4 regions of the Shewanella cyperi genome follow, and region 1 is predicted to be linked to each of the others. Evidence: predicted binding sites of a transcription regulator. Region 1 holds the regulator's gene; each other region holds the start of a gene.

Region 1 (4,191 bases):
GGCATAACTGCACCGAACACCATGACCAATCCATGGACTGTGGTCATCTGATTAAAGAAGTTCGGCTCGACCAACTGCAGACCGGGCTGGAACAATTCGGCACGGATGACCATGGCCATGGCACCACCCACCAGGAACATGATGAAGCTGAACCAAAGGTAAAGCGTGCCTATGTCCTTGTGGTTGGTGGTATAAAGCCAGCGGCGTATGCCGGTGGCGGGGCCATGATGTTCATGGGTATCGTGCTCATGATCCTGCGTCACTTCGTTGAGCCCTGAGGTAAGTTCGCGGCTAATTGAATTCATGTATTCCCCCTACTGCCCATGGTTGTTGACGTCGGCGGCCTGCACCGTGTCACCCGTGTGGTTATCCCAGGCATTACGCTCATAAGTGATAACCGCGGCAATTTCCTGAGCGGTGAGCTGTTTGCCAAAGGCTTGCATAGCCGTACCCGTCTTGCCGTTAATCACAATTTCCAGGTGATTGGCGACAGGGCCGGTGGCTATGGGGCTGCCATTAAGCGCGGGGAATACGCCCGCCAAACCTGCACCATTGGGTTGGTGACAGGCAGCACAACGGGCCATGTAAATTTGTTCACCCTGAGCCATGAGGTCATCCATCGACAGGGTTTGTGTCAGCGAGGCTTGGGCTTCCGCCGCTGCCTGTTGAGCAGAGGCTTTCTGGGCCACGAGCCAGTCATCAAACTGGGCTTCGGGCAAGACTTCCACCACTATGGGCATAAAGCCATGCTGCTTGCCGCATAACTCAGCGCATTGGCCCCGGTAGATGCCGGGTTTGTCGATACGGGTCCAGGCCTCGTTGATGAAACCCGGGTTGGCGTCCTTCTTCACCGCAAAGGCAGGCACCCACCAGGAGTGGATAACGTCATCTGAGGTCATCAGGAAACGTATCTTGCGATTGGCAGGCAAGACCAGCGGCTTGTCTACTTCCAGTAAGTAGTTTTCGCCTTTGGCCTCGTTACCTTCGATCTGCTCCATCGGCGTGGACAAGATGCTGTAAAAAGCGATGTCCTGATCGAAATAGCTGTAATGCCATTTCCATTGAGATCCTGTGACTTGCACCGTCAGATCTGCATTGGAAGGGTCTTCCATGGCGATCAGGGTTTTGGTGGCCGGTATGGCCATGGAGATAAGGATAATGAAAGGGATAACCGTCCAGGCTATTTCTACCTTGGTGCTCTCATGAAACTGAGCCGCCACGGCGCCCTTCGACTTTCGGTGGTTGATCATGGCGTAAATCATAGCGCCAAATACCACCACCCCGATGGCGCAGCAGATGTACAGAATCGTCATGTGCAGGTGATATACCCTGCCACTGATTTCTGTCACCCCCTGGGTCATATTCAGCGACATGTCTGCCGCTGCCAATTGCGGTGCCATCAGCACCAGAACACAATACAACAATCGCTTCACAAGACGTCTCCTCTGTCAATTGCGAATCGCAACTACAAAGAAGAGTCACACAGTAAGTCTCTGCTCTATGCAAACTCTTCGGTTCCCAAAAAAGCAACGATGACTTCAAAGTGCGTTGGCGGTTTATCTTGTTCTATCTGTAGCCTACTGCCTTGCTAACCACGCCTGCACCTACAGCTGAATATATCGGTCTGATACACAGAGGGCCGTGGTTAAACAGGGCTCACTGCGACGACATAATCTATCCCGGATATAACAAACTATCGTTGTTACCCTGAACTACATTACTTGCAGTTTAAATATTGATCAAGATCACTTTCTTTTCTAATTAACTGAAAAAATTATTGAAAAAAAGAGCCCCACTGGGGCTCAAGGGGATGGAAGGGGATCAGTGCAGCGGTTGAAACTGGTTGGAAAGGGTCATGGGAATAGCGGCTTGGTGACAAGGATTTCCATGAGAGTGAGCATTTACATCCTGAAATATGACACCCATGGCAACCGCACTCTTGGCAACCAGCTGTAAGCGGCGTTCATCTCTGGGGTCCAGGCTGCTGCTCCAGCAAAGTACCGCACTGGAAGTGCCACTGGTCAGCGCTTTTTCCATGGCCCACAGGGTTTCCACTTCATCCTTGGCATGCACCAGTAAGACTCTGTCCATACGCACGCCGGCCTGGGCCAGGAGGTCTTTGTAGCCTATATTGGGCGGACTGATCAGCACTATCCAACGACCCTGATGACTCAGCTGCGCCAATTGGGGGCACAAGTGCTTTAGTTCGTTACGGCCCTGATCGCTGGTGGTCAGCATGCTGACTTCCGTATTGGCGCCGGCATTGTCAGCGGGCAGGTCGCGCCACAGGCCGGGATGGCGGGGAGCATTACCGAGCAGCTTGTTCATAACCAGTCTCCATTACGGATGACACCGACCGCCAGACCTTCAATGGTCAGACTTTGGCAGCTGAGATCCACCTTTATCGGGGCGTAGGCTTCGTTTTCGGCATGCAGGTAAACCACATTGCCCTTGCGTTCGAAGCGTTTGACCGTCACATCATCTTCAACCCGGGCGACCACCACCTGACCGTTGCGCGGCTGCTGCATCTTGTGTACCGCCAACAGATCGCCTTCGAGTATGCCTATGTCCTTCATACTGTCGCCCCGAACCCGCAGTAAAAAGTCGGCCTGGGGGCGGAACATGGCTGGATCCACCTGGTAATACTGCTCCACGTGTTCCTGGGCCAAAATAGGCTCACCGGCCGCCACCTGACCTATCAGCGGCAATCCCTGATGCTCAGCGTCTTCATGTTCGTCGCCCGCAAGACGAATACCGCGGGAGGTGCCGGGCATAATTTCAATACAGCCCTTCTTGGCCAGTGCCTTGAGATGTTCTTCGGCGGCATTGGCACTTTTGAAGCCCAAACGTGTGGCAATTTCGGCACGGGTTGGCGGCATACCGGTATCGGCGATATTGCGTTTGATCAGGTCCAGTATTTCAGCCTGGCGCGGTGTCAGCGGTCTCATACTCATTCCTGTTTTTCTATACAGTTACTGTTAGTATATACAGTATTTTAAACAGCGCAAGTATTAACCAGTGTTTAGATTATTGGCACTGTGACTGTGTGGTCTGATATTCTATGCGGCTAACGAAGTGGCCAAGATTGCTGAAGAAGAATGTCAACCCAAGACTCGCTGTGGTATAGAACCCTCCGCTGGATCCAGAAAAAACTGGTGCACACCATAGTGGTGCCCCAGGAGCCTTTTGCCGATCTTAATCTTGATGCGGCACGCCCCCTGGTTTACGTCATGAAAACCGAATCGGTAAGTGATATTGCCGCCCTGAGTGAAGTCACCGCCAAGTTTGGCTTGCCAAGCCCCTATGAGCCCCTGCACGTGAATGGTTTGAGCAGTCCGAGGGTGGTTTGCCTTGAGGGGGCAAAACCCCTGTTTGGGCAGCGTCAGGGCAATGAACCCTTCCTCAATGCTTTTATGCAGTTACTGTCTGTCCATAAGCAAAAGCCGGAGCTGGATATCCAGCTGGTCCCGGTGAGCCTTTATTGGGGCCGGACTCCGGGCAAGGAAGATGACAGCATGCGCGCGGCATTGCTGGAGCGGGAAAATCCCACCTGGTTGCGCAAGTGCCTGATGATATTGTTCCTCGGTCGTCACAACTTCGTGCAATTTTCCAATGCGGTTTCCCTGCGTTATATGGCCGATGAACACGGCACCGACAAACGCATTGCCCAGAAACTGGCCCGGGTGGCCAGGGTGCATTTCCGCCGTCAGCGCAAGGTGATGACAGGTCCGGCGTTGCCTAATCGTCAGGCCATGTTCCATGCGCTGTTGCAGTCCGATAACCTGAAAAAGGCCATTGCCGAAGAAGCGGCTGCCAAGAAGGTTTCCGAGGCCAAGGCCCGCGAAACGGCTATAGGTTATCTCGACGAGATAGCGGCCGACTATTCGGACAGCCTGGTGCGGGTGGCTGAGCGTATGCTGACCTGGCTGTGGAACAAGCTCTACAGCGGTATCAATATCCGCGGTGCCGAGCAGGTGCGTCAGCTGCACCATGATGGCCATGAAATTGTCTATGTGCCCTGTCATCGCAGTCACATGGATTACCTGCTGCTGTCTTACATTCTTTATTACCAGGGCATGGTACCGCCTCATATCGCGGCGGGCATTAACCTCAACTTCTGGCCGGCGGGACCTTTGTTCCGTCGCGGCGGCGCCTTCTTTATTCGCCGCAGCTTCAATGGCAACAAGCTCT
Region 2 (4,191 bases), 1.4 Mb from region 1:
TGCGAACAATTTATTTGCCGTCGCGGGGGTGAGAATCTCCCGCTTCTCTGTTAGAATCGCGCCGTCCTGAAGCCTGTGCCGGAAAGCCCATTCCATGGTCTGGATTGACTACGCCATCATTTTTGTCATCGGATTGTCGACCTTAATCAGTCTGATCCGCGGTTTTGCCAAAGAAGCCATGTCTCTGGTGGTATGGTTTGCGGCCTTTTTCATTGCCAGCCAGTTTTACCTGGATCTCGCACAGCAACTGACCCAAGTCGCCGACGAAATGCTGCGCAATGGCATTGCCATTGCCATACTCTTTGTCACCACCCTCATCCTCGGCGCGCTCATCAATTACTTGCTTGGCCAATTGGTGGCCAAAACCGGATTATCGGGTACCGACAGGCTGCTTGGCCTGTGCTTCGGTGCCCTGCGCGGCGCATTGATCGTCAGCGCCATGCTGTTTTTCCTGGATGCCTTTACCGGCGCGCCCAATACCCCATGGTGGAAGGCATCGCGTTTGGTCCCCGAGTTTGGGGTGGTCATCCAGTGGTTTTTCCATTACCTGGAAAATACCTCTAGCTTTGTACCCAAAATATAAAAAATACAATCACATCTTAAATACGAGGAAACTCTCACATGTGTGGTATCGTCGGAATTGTTGGCCATTCAGCGGTTAACCAAACCATCTATGATGCCTTGACCGTGCTTCAGCACAGAGGTCAAGACGCGGCCGGCATAGTCACTGTTGATGGTGGCGCCTTCAGATTGCGCAAGGCCAACGGCCTGGTACGCGATGTGTTCGAGCCCAAGCATATGCAACGTCTCCAGGGTAACGCCGGCATCGGCCATGTGCGTTACCCTACCGCCGGCAGCTCCAGTGCCTCCGAAGCCCAGCCCTTCTACGTCAACTCCCCCTACGGTATATCACTGGCCCATAACGGTAACCTGACCAATACCCTGGAGTTGGCCGAACGTCTGAAGCAGCAACGCCGTCACGTAAACACCACCTCGGATTCCGAAGTGTTGTTGAACCTGCTGGCCGATGAACTGCAACAGTTGCAGACCCAGCACCTCTCAAGCGAGCAGGTGTTCGAGGCCGTTACCAAGGTGCATGCCCAGACCCGCGGCGCCTATGCCGTGGTGGCCATGATAGTGGGTGAAGGCCTGGTGGCTTTCCGCGATCCTTACGGTATTCGCCCTCTGGTGCTCGGCAAGCACGAAACTGCCAAAGGTACCGAGTACATGGTGGCTTCCGAAAGTGTTGCCCTGGACGCGGTCGGCTTTGAGGTGATGCGCGATGTGGCCCCCGGTGAGGCCGTGTACATCACCCTCGATGGTCAGTTGTTTACCCGCCAGTGCGCCGCGACGCCGAGCTACTCACCCTGTATCTTCGAATTCGTATATTTTGCCCGTCCGGACTCCACCATAGACAAGGTGTCTGTGTATGCCAGCCGGGTCAACATGGGCGCCAAGCTGGGTGAGAAGATCAAGAAAGAATGGTATGACCATGACATTGACGTGGTGATCCCTATTCCCGAAACTTCCTGTGATATCGCACTGGAAATCGCCCGTTGCATGGATCTGCCATATCGCCAGGGTTTCGTGAAGAACCGCTATATTGGCCGGACCTTTATCATGCCCGGTCAGCAGGAGCGCAAGAAGTCGGTGCGCCGCAAGCTCAATGCCATCAACGCCGAATTCAAGGGCAAGAATGTGCTGCTGGTGGATGACTCCATAGTGCGCGGTACCACCTCAGAGCAGATTATCGAAATGGCCCGTGAAGCCGGCGCCAAGAAGGTGTACTTTGCCTCTGCGGCCCCGGAAATCCGTTTCCCGAACGTGTACGGTATCGATATGCCCACTTCCAACGAGCTGATAGCTCATGGTCGTGATGCCGATGAGATTGCCAAGCTTATTGGTGCCGATGGCATCATTTTCCAGAATCTGAGCGATCTGGTGGAAGCCGTACGTATGGAGAATCCGGAGATCAAGCGCTTTGAGACCTCGGTATTCGATGGTCACTACATCACCAACGATGTGGATCAGGCCTACCTGGATCATTTGACCCAGCTGCGCAACGATGACGCCAAGGCCAATCGCAACAAGGATATTGGCACCAACCTTGAGCTGCACAACGTCTGCCATCCCTGATAGATGTTGGCTTGAGCAACGCCGGTCCAAGTGACCGGCGTTGTTGTTTTTGCGGCCGGATCCCTGGGGCCAACTTGCCTTGTCAGCGCAGCTGGTTTACATTTTACTGTAAATTCATCCAGTATTTTAAACGCCATGATCCTCTATATTGCCGAGAAGCCCAGCCTGGGGCGGGCCATTGCCGATGTGTTGCCCAGGCCACACACCAAGGGTGACGGCTATATCCAGCTCGGTAACGGCGATTGCGTCACCTGGTGCATAGGCCACCTGCTGGAGCAGGCCGAGCCCGATGCCTACGATCCCGCCTTCAAATCCTGGCAGTTTGAGCACTTGCCCATAGTGCCCGAGCGCTGGCAACTGGTGCCCAAAGCCAGTGCCAAGGGGCAATTGGCCGTGGTCAAGCGCCTGCTGAAACAGGCAAGCACCATAGTGCATGCCGGCGATCCCGACCGGGAAGGGCAGTTGTTGGTGGACGAGGTGCTGTCCTTCGCCGGAGTTGATGCGGCGAGGCTCGCCAACACCCGCAGGCTGCTGATCAGCGATCTCAACCCCGAAGCGGTGAAACGGGCCCTGGCGCAGCAAAGGTCCAACAAGGAATTTGTGCCGCTCGCCACCTCGGCCCTGGCGCGCAGTCGCGCCGACTGGCTCTATGGCATGAACATGACCCGGGCCTATACCCTGGCCGGGCGCAAGGTGGGCTATCAGGGGGTATTGTCCGTGGGCCGGGTGCAGACACCTCTGCTGGGACTGGTGGTGCGCCGCGATGCCGAGATAGCCAATTTCCTGCCCAGGGATTATTACGAGGTAATGGCCCATATCATCACCACCCGGGGCGAGCGCTTTTGTGCCAAGTGGCAACCGAGTGACGCCTGTCAGCCTTACATGGATGAGGAAGGACGGGTCTTGTCCCAGCGCCTGGCGCAAAAGGTGGTGGACAGCATAGGCAATCAGCCGGCGCAGTTGTTAACTCTGGAAACCAAGCCCAAAAGACAGGCGCCGCCCTTGCCCTACAGTTTGTCGGCACTGCAGATTGATTGCGGCAAACGTTTTGGTATGAGTGCCAAGGAGGTGCTGGATACCGCCCAGGCCCTCTATGAAAAGCACAAACTTATCACCTATCCGCGCTCGGACAGTCGCCATCTGCCGAAGGCGCAGCTGGCACAGGTGCCGACCACCTTGGCTGCGATAGCCCAGGGCGCCGCCGAGCTGACTGCGGGTTTGGATGCGCCGGATCCCAAGCGGGTGTCCAAGGCCTGGGACGATAGCAAGGTCGATGCCCACCATGCTATAGTGCCGACAGAGAAGGTTGCCAACCTGGGAAGTCTGGCGCTCAGGGAGCGGCAACTGTACCTCCAGATTGCCCGCCAGTACCTGGCACAGTTTTATCCCCACCATGAATATGATGAGACCGAGGTGCTGCTGCAAATCGCCGGTGGCCGCTTTGGCTGCAAGGCCAAACGGATAACCCGCCCCGGTTGGAAGCCGCTCTTCGGCCAGCAGCTGGAAGAGGATGAGGGACAGTCAAATCTGCCGGCCCTCAATGCCAATGAACCGCTGCACTGTGAGCGCGGTGAACTGCTCAGCAAGCAAACTCAGCCCCCCAAGCATTTTACCGATGCTACACTGCTGGCGGCCATGACGGGCATAGCCCGCTATGTGCAATCGGCCGACATCAAGAAAATCCTCAAAGAAACAGATGGTCTGGGCACAGAGGCGACCCGGGCGGGGATTATCGAATTGCTGTTCAAGCGGGGCTTTCTGGTGCGTCAGGGTAAGCAGATATTGGCCACCGACGCCGGCAAGGGGCTTATCGCCAGTCTGCCCGAGGTGGCCACCACGGCCGATATGACGGCGCTGTGGGAAAGCCGGCTCAATGGCATCAGCCACAGGGAACTGGCCTATCAGGCCTTTATGGCACCTTTGACCGAGCAGTTGCAGGGGCTGATTGCCGAGGCGGCCGCCAGTGTGCCGACGGCGCTTGCCGGCGTGAGCGCCAAACCCGCCTGGAAAAAGGGCCGGGCTGGACGCAAAGGCTATTCATCCAAAGGCAATTCT
Region 3 (4,191 bases), 1.1 Mb from region 1:
ATAACGGCTCGCTGTGCCGGCACAAAGCAGCCTATGTGGGCCATCAGGGTGATCAGTGCCACCTGACGCATGTAGGTGGACTTACCGCCCATGTTGGGGCCGGTCACCACCAACATGCGCCGCTCGCTCGAGAGCTCCACCGGGTTGGGAATAAAGGGCGTCTGGTTGACCCGCTCCACTACGGGATGGCGGCCGGCCTCGATCAAAATCCCGATTCTGTCGCTCAGTTCCGGGCATTGATAGCCAAGGGTTTCGGCACGCTCGGCGAAGTTGGCCAGCACGTCCAGTTCCGCTGCGGCGCGGGCGAAAGCCTGCAGATCGTGCAGCCTTGGCAGCACCAGATCGAACAGTTCATCCCACAGCTGTTTTTCCAGCGCCAGCGCCTTGCCCTGGCTGGACAAAACCTTTTCCTCGTATTCCTTGAGCTCGGGGGTGATATAGCGCTCTGTGTTCTTCAGGGTTTGGCGTCTTTGGTATGACAAGGGCACCAGCGCCGATTGGGCGCGGCTGACTTCGATGTAATAACCATGGACCCGGTTGTAGCCCACCTTGAGGGTGGCTATGCCGGAGCGTTCCTTCTCGCGGATCTCCAGTTGCTGCAAATAGTCGGTTGCCCCTTCGCTGAGACCGCGCCACTCGTCGAGTTCGGCGTTGTAGCCAGGGCGGATCACGCCGCCATCGCGGATAAGCATGGGCGGGTTGTCAACTATGGCACGCTCCAGCAAATCCTGCTCCGCCGGGAACTCCCCCAGCAGCAGTGCCAGTTGTTGCAGGTGCTGACTTTGGCTTGCTTCGAGATGTTGTTTGAGTTCTGGCAATAATCCCAGGGCATCCCGCAACCGGGCAAAGTCCCTGGGTCTGGCGCTTCTAAGCGCCAGACGGGCGAGGATCCGCTCAATATCCCCTAAGTTCCGCAGCGTGTGGCTGAGTGCTTCAAAGCCTTGAGTGTCCAAGAGTTCGCTCACGGCGCCCTGACGGGATTCAATTTGCTTTCTGTTGCGCAGTGGCTGATGGATCCAGCGCTGCAACATGCGACTGCCCATGGCGGTGGCGGTATTGTCGAGCACGCTCGCCAGGGTGCTGTCGCGACCACCGGAGAGGTTCTGCGTCAGTTCCAGATTGCGGCGGGTCGCCGCGTCCAGCACTATGGCGTCGCTCTGGTTGAAGCGCACTATGGAATTGATGTGGGGCAGGGCGGTGCGCTGAGTATCGCGTACATATTGCATCAGGCAGCCGGCCGCCTGCAGCGACAGGCGTGCATCTGTAATACCAAAGCCGCGCAAGTCACGGGTTCCAAACTGTTCCAGCAGCAATTTGACGCAGGTGTCATAGTCAAATTCCCATTCGGGACGGCGCCGTTTGCCCTTGAAATGGTTAATCAGTGCCAGCTCGCCGAAGTCTTCGCTGTACAGGAGTTCGGCGGGACTGGTGCGTTGCAGCTCGGCCTCCAGGGCCTCACGGCTGTCGAGTTCGGCCACCACAAAGCGGCCCGAGGCCACATCCAGGGTGGCATAGCCGAAACCTACCTTGCCCTGATAGACGGCGGCCAGCAGGTTGTCCTGGCGCTCCTGTAGCAGAGCTTCATCGGTCAGGGTGCCGGGCGTGACCACCCGCACCACCTTGCGCTCCACCGGCCCCTTGCTGGTGGCAGGGTCACCTATCTGTTCGCAGATGGCCACCGACTGGCCAATTTGCACCAGCTTTGCCAGATAACCTTCCACCGCATGATAGGGGATACCGGCCATGGGGATGGGATCGCCGCCGCTCTTGCCGCGTGCTGTGAGGGATATGCCCAGCATTTGCGAGGCGCGTTTGGCATCCTCATAGAAGAGTTCATAAAAATCACCCATGCGGTAAAACAGCAGCATATCCGGATGGGCTGCCTTCATCGTCAGGTACTGACGCATCATGGGAGTGTGTTTTTCCAAATCGTCGAAATCTGTGCTGTTCATGGACGGCCGTATCTGCTGGGTGGCGCTGAAAACTGTGGCGCCAATACTAACAAGGTTTTCGTTGAAATTGAGCCCCATAGCGCTAAAAGCCCCCGCGTCGGTGCAAATTGCCACCAGGGCCGGGGCTGCGGGCACAGGGAAAAAATATTTTACCTGGGCTTGATACTGTATGATTGTACAGTATACTAGCCTCAGTTAAGTACAAACATGCCGACGCCGTTCGGGGTTGCGCCAACAGAATAATCGCGACTTTATTGACAGCCACAGGGCTGCTTTAAGAGGGAACAGGAATGAAGATAGATCCAAACAAAGAGAAAGCGTTAGCCGCAGTTCTGGGCCAAATTGAGAAGCAGTTTGGCAAGGGCTCCATCATGAAGCTGGGTGAAGACCGCTCCATGGATGTGGAAACCATCTCCACAGGTTCGCTGTCTCTGGACGTGGCTCTGGGGGCCGGTGGTCTGCCAATGGGCCGTATCGTTGAGATCTATGGTCCTGAATCTTCAGGTAAAACAACTCTGACACTGGAAGTGATTGCTGCTGCCCAGCGTGAAGGCAAGGTGTGCGCCTTTATCGACGCCGAACACGCATTGGACCCCATCTATGCCAAGAAGCTGGGCGTGGATATCGACAATCTGCTCTGCTCTCAGCCGGATACGGGTGAACAGGCGCTGGAAATCTGTGATGCCCTGACCCGCAGTGGCGCCGTGGATGTGATCATCGTTGACTCGGTTGCGGCCCTGACTCCCAAGGCCGAAATCGAAGGCGAAATCGGTGATTCCCACATGGGTCTGGCAGCGCGTATGATGAGCCAAGCCATGCGTAAGCTGGCGGGTAACCTCAAGCAATCCAACACCTTGCTTATCTTCATCAACCAAATTCGTATGAAGATTGGCGTGATGTTCGGCAACCCTGAAACCACCACAGGTGGTAACGCGCTCAAGTTCTACGCCTCAGTGCGTCTGGATATCCGCCGCACCGGCGCCATCAAGGAAGGCGACGAGGTGGTGGGTAACGAAACCCGCGTTAAGGTGGTTAAGAACAAGATTGCTGCACCGTTCAAGCAAGCCGACTTCCAAATCCTTTACGGTCAGGGTATCAACCGCACCGGTGAATTGGTGGATTTGGGCGTGCTGCACAAGCTGATTGAAAAGTCCGGTGCCTGGTACAGCTACAAGGGCGACAAGATTGGCCAGGGCCGCGCCAATGCCGGTAAGTTCCTGATTGACAATCCACAAATAGCCGCCGAAATCGACAAGGCACTGCGCGAGATGTTGCTGCATCGTGCCGATGGCAGCAGTGCAGCCAGCAGCAGTGTTGGCTCAGGCAGCAGTGACAGCAGTGGCGAAAACGTCGACTTTGAAACCGGGGAAGTGTTCTGAACCCAGAACTGATGCAAGCCGCGCTGACCTTGCTGGCGCGGCGGGATCATGGTCGGGAAGAGCTTAAAACCAAGCTGCTGGCCAAGGGCCATGAGCTCCAGGAAGTGGAAACCGTGCTCGCCGAATGTGAGCTGCGCGGTTACCTGGATGATGGCCGCTATGCAGGGCAGCTTATCCGCAGTCACATTGCCAAGGGCCATGGTCCGACTCGTATCCGCCAGGCCCTGTTGCAAAAAGGTCTGTCGCGGGAGTCCGTGGAAACCGCGCTGAATGGTTGCGATCAGGACTGGTTTGCCCTGGCGCGCACCAAGGCGCGCAAGAAGTTTGGGCTTACCCCCATAGCGGACGCCAAGGACAAGGCCAAACGGGTACGTTATCTGCTGGGACAGGGCTTTGGTTTCGATCAGGTTGCCCAAGGTCTGGAATTCGACCCCTATGAATGATGGCTATGACCACACAATCAAAAGCCCCGACTGCGTCGGGGCTTTTTTGTTTTTCAGTACTTTCAATAATTACTGTTCATTTAAGTATGAGGTTGGCGAGTCATATTCCATGCTTTTTCCTGTTCCCGTTTAATACCATTGGACACCTGATTAAGGGGATCTATACAGGCCCCCAAAAGCGGAACGGGAAAATGCCTGTTTGCCGTCACTTGATCCCCAACGTAAAGTCAAAAATCCAAGGCAGTTCAAGGCCTGCACCGGTGCTGGATTTCTCGGTAGGGCGCTATCATCTTGGCTTTGCTTATGGTTATAATGGCCCCCAAATTTTCGTCGGCAGCCCGGGAACCTGGCTGCGGCTTGTGATTCAGGCTAATTCATAATTCAGGACGTTTTCATGTATCAAACCACAGCAGCGCT
Region 4 (4,191 bases), 100 kb from region 1:
GTCCGCCGCCTTCATCCTTCCATGTACCAGGCCGACCCTGAGTTCCGGCAAGGCGGCGCTCAGCTCGTTGGCGGTATCTTCGGCCGCCTGGCACTCCAGCACCTCGGACTCTTCTATCAGGGTGCAGACCCAATAAGCCTGGCGTTTGTCCTGCAATGCCGCCTGCCGCACCCGCTCTATGATGTCCTGGCGGCGTCCATCGGGAATGGCGACCGTGGTAATGGGTGTCCTTCCCGGCGGCAATTCGTCTATTACCGAGGTATCCAGGTCCGCATAGGCCGTCATGGCCAGGGTTCTGGGAATCGGCGTGGCCGTCATGATCAATTGATGAGGATGATAGCCCTGGCCCATGCCTTTCTCTCTCAGTCCCAGCCGCTGGTGGACGCCGAACCTGTGCTGCTCGTCGATAATCACCAGGGCCAGCTGTTTGAAATTCACCTGTTCCTGGAAAATGGCGTGGGTGCCTATGACCATCTGCGCGGCGCCGGACTCGATGTCGGCCAGGGATTGTTGCCTGGCCTTGCCCTTGAGTTTGCCGGCGAGCCAACCGACCTTGAGGCCCAGCGGGCTGAACCAGCGCTCGAAATTGGCCGCGTGTTGCTCCGCCAGCAGCTCTGTGGGGGCCATCATGGCGACCTGATAGCCATTTTCTATGGCCGCGAGTGCTGCCAGGGCGGCCACCAGGGTCTTGCCTGAGCCAACATCACCCTGAACCAGGCGCATCATGGGAGTGGGCTTGGCCAGATCTTTGTGAATATCCGTGACCACCCTCTGCTGCGCCCCCGTGGGGCTGAAGGGCAGGGCGGCAAGAAAATCGGGGATCAGCTGCCCAGTGCTGTGCATTTGGATGGCGCTATCCTGATTACTGCGTTGCCGCAGTTTAAGCATGCTGAGGTTGTGTGCCAGCAGCTCTTCCTGTACCAATCTTTGTTGTGCCGGGTGTTGCCCCAGTTCAAAGGCCAGGGGATCGGCATCGGTTGGGGGGCGGTGAAGAATTCGCACCGCCTGCGCCAGGCTCAATTGATTGGGTTGCAGCGTCGTGGGCAGCAGCTCCTGCAATCCTCCTTCTTCCAGCATTTCCAAAGCCTGCTCCGTCAGCCGGAGCCAGCTGGCCTGCTTTAATCCCTCTGTGGTGGGATAGATGGGAGTCAGGGTTTCACTCAGGGCCGGGGCTTCACCCGGGGCGGTCAGCTTGTATTCCGGATGAATGATTTCCAACTGGGTCTGGCCACGGCGGATCTCGCCATACGCCCTGATGGTCAATCCGGGTTGCAGGCCGTTTTTTTGCGCCATGGAGAAATTAAAGAATCTCAGGGTCAGACCGCCGCTGTTGTCGCGGACGTTGCAGGTCAGCATGCGCTTGCGACCATTGACTATCTGGGCCGATACAACTTCGGCCTCAACCGTGGCGTAACTGCCGGGGGTCAATCCTGCGATGGGATAAATGCGGGTGCGATCTTCATAGCGCAGCGGCAAATGAAACAACAGATCCTGGACGGTATGTACCCCCAGTTTGGCCAGTTTTTCCGCAACCCGGGCGGCAACGCCCTTGAGCTCGGTAATTGGGACAAGATCCAGTCTCTGCACGCGGTTTGCACCGAATTACTGTGAATTTATACATATACTAACAGAGAATAACGACTGAGCAACCAAGGCTTGTAACCGCTGGGCTTGTCGGTTTGCTCGCCTGCCATGGGCTGTGTGCCATATATGAAAGGGGCCTTACGGCCCCTTCAAATACGCTATTGGAATAATTCTTCCGGCGGCGAGTCGGTGAAGATAGTGCTGCTGTCCTGGGTTTCGGTGGCATACTCGGTCGGCTCAGTGCCGGCGCGGAAATATTCAAAGTCGCTGGTTTGGTCTGTTTTGCGACTCAGTTTGCCACTGGCCAGGTCTATGCGCGCCGACACTATCCCTTCGGGCGGCACTATAGCTATTTCTTCCGTTCCCTCTAATGCGTGCAGCATGAACTCGTTCCAGCCCGGACCGGCCGTTTTCGCACCGGCTTCGGCGCCTGAAATCTGATCCTTGGCGCCATTGGCGTTCCAGGCGGTACGACCGAGTTCGCGGCTGTGATCATCAAACCCAACCCAGAAGGTGCTGACCAACTTGGGGTTGAATCCACTGAACCAGGTGTCGCGGGATTCGTTGGTGGTACCTGTCTTACCGGCAATATCGTGACGTTTTATCAGCCTTGCCGCCCGCCAGGCCGTACCGTTCCAACCTGTGCCCTGGCTCCAGTCACCGCCACCCCAAATCACGCTCTTGAGTGCATCACCTATCAAAAATGCGGTTTGCTTGGAAATAACCCGTGCGGCATAACGGGCATCCGTGCCACCGCATGGCGCCTGTGACGTGCCCGTTTCCTGCTGCAGCGCATCGATCATGGATTGCATTGCCTGCTCGTCGCGTGGTGGCGGCTCGCATGCCAACGCCGGATTGGCCTTTTCCGCCAGCGTGCCATCGGCATACTCAATGCGATCGATAAAATAGGGCTCCAGCAGGAAGCCGCCATTGGCAAAACTGGCGAAAGCGGTGACAACCTGCAGCGGGGTGACCGAGGGTGAACCCAGGGCCAGAGATTCGTTATGGGGCAGATCGGCAGGATCAAAGCCAAAACGGGTCAGGGTCGCTATGGTCTCATCTATCCCAATATGGCGCATGGCCCGCACCGACATCACGTTGATGGACTGAGCCAGGCCCACTCTAAGACGGGTTGGCCCGCCATAGATATCCGGTGAGTTTTTGGGGCGCCACACGGTTCCCTGACGGATATCGGGTTTGTTAATGGGGGCGTTGTTGATCAGGGTTGCCAGGGTAAAGTCTTTTTCCAGCGCTGCCGCATAGATAAAGGGTTTGATATTGGAGCCCAGTTGGCGTTTGGCCTGAGTGACCCTGTTGTACTGGCTCTGGGAGAAGCTGAAACCGCCCACCAAGGCCAAAATAGCACCATTTTGAGGATCCAGGGTGACTGTGGCACTGGAGACTTCCGGCACCTGGGAAAGTTGCCATTGCTCGCCATTATGGCGGACCCAAATACGTTCGCCGGGATTGAGCACATCAGCGGCCTTGGTGGGAGCGGCTCCCTGACGTTTGTCGCTGATAAAGCGGCGGGCCCATTTGATGCCATCCCAATTCAAGGTCAGTCGCTCTCCGGTGCCCAGCAACACCTCCGCCGCCTGTTCTGCCACACTCAGTACCGCGGCCGGCTGCAATTCCTGAACGGCTACAGTGCGTTTGAGTGCCTTGATAATTTCCGCATCGACAGGTGGGGTATCCTGCCACAAGCGCTCTGCTGCGCCCCGATAACCATGGCGTTCGTCGTAGGCATACACGTTATTGCGCAGTGCTTGCTGCGCCTTAAGCTGCAGGTCTGAGGAAATGGTGGTGTAAATGCTGTAGCCACCTGTGTAGGCTTCTTCCTCTCCAAATTTTTGGACCAGGTAATCGCGAGCCATTTCTGAAATATACGGGGCGTACAGGTCAATTTCTGCGCCGTGGTATTTGGCGACCAGAGGTTCGGCCAGTGCCTCCTGATACTCGCTGGCGCTGATGTAACCCACTTCATTCATACGCATCAAGACCACATTGCGGCGCGCCAGAGCGCGATCGGGTGCGGTCACGGGATTGAGTGTTGAAGGTGCTTTGGGGAGGCCGGCAATCATGGCCATTTCGCCAAGGGTGAGGTCTTTCACCTCTTTTCCAAAGTACACCTGTGCCGCTGCACCTACACCATAGGCCCGCTGGCCCAGATAGATACGATTTACATAGAGTTCGAGGATCTCATCCTTTGTGAGAAGCTCCTCAATATGGAAAGAAATAAAAATCTCTTTCACTTTCCGTATGATAGTTTTATCTCTGGTGAGAAAGAAGTTGCGAGCAACCTGCATGGTAATGGTACTGGCGCCTTGTTTTTTTTCTCCGGTAGCCAACATGACCAGAGCGGCCCTGACCACACCGACAGGATCGATACCGCTGTGTTCATAGAAACGGGCATCCTCGGTGGCCAAAAAGGCCTGCAGCAGGGGCTTGGGAACTTCATCCAATTTGAGAGGAATGCGGCGTTTTTCGCCGAATTGGGAAATGAGCTTGCCATCACTGCTGTATATTTTCAGCGGTGTTTGTAATTTCACCGTTTTCAGGGTGGCTACATCCGGCAGATCGGGCAAAACATAGAAATATGCCGCTGCA

The links. The regulator LexA, encoded in region 1, represses DNA repair genes until DNA is damaged. The targets are predictions, from matches to a motif close to TACTGTATNNNNATACAGTA.
Region 2: a site for LexA is predicted at 2,241-2,260, ahead of JYB84_RS10960 (DNA topoisomerase III). Genes of this name have one in related genera too.
Region 3: a site for LexA is predicted at 2,116-2,135, ahead of recA (recombinase RecA). Genes of this name have one in related genera too.
Region 4: a site for LexA is predicted at 1,604-1,623, ahead of recG (ATP-dependent DNA helicase RecG). Genes of this name have one in related genera too.

What each region holds. Positions count from the first base shown of each region.
Region 1 covers NZ_CP071501.1:3,969,202-3,973,392, reverse strand. Annotated here, with positions in the region: gene ctaD (cytochrome c oxidase subunit I) at 1-305, opposite strand, end outside; partial or broken gene coxB (cytochrome c oxidase subunit II) at 324-1,433, opposite strand; gene JYB84_RS17640 (cell division inhibitor SulA) at 1,822-2,328, opposite strand; gene lexA (transcriptional repressor LexA) at 2,325-2,948, opposite strand; gene plsB (glycerol-3-phosphate 1-O-acyltransferase PlsB) at 3,099-4,191, shown strand, end outside.
Region 2 covers NZ_CP071501.1:2,536,598-2,540,788, reverse strand. Annotated here, with positions in the region: gene JYB84_RS10970 (CvpA family protein) at 95-583, shown strand; gene purF (amidophosphoribosyltransferase) at 622-2,136, shown strand; gene JYB84_RS10960 (DNA topoisomerase III) at 2,272-4,191, shown strand, end outside.
Region 3 covers NZ_CP071501.1:2,879,289-2,883,479, reverse strand. Annotated here, with positions in the region: gene mutS (DNA mismatch repair protein MutS) at 1-1,952, opposite strand, end outside; gene recA (recombinase RecA) at 2,243-3,331, shown strand; gene JYB84_RS12595 (regulatory protein RecX) at 3,343-3,774, shown strand; gene alaS (alanine--tRNA ligase) at 4,169-4,191, shown strand, end outside.
Region 4 covers NZ_CP071501.1:3,865,292-3,869,482, reverse strand. Annotated here, with positions in the region: gene recG (ATP-dependent DNA helicase RecG) at 1-1,587, opposite strand, end outside; gene JYB84_RS17135 (penicillin-binding protein 1A) at 1,743-4,191, opposite strand, start outside.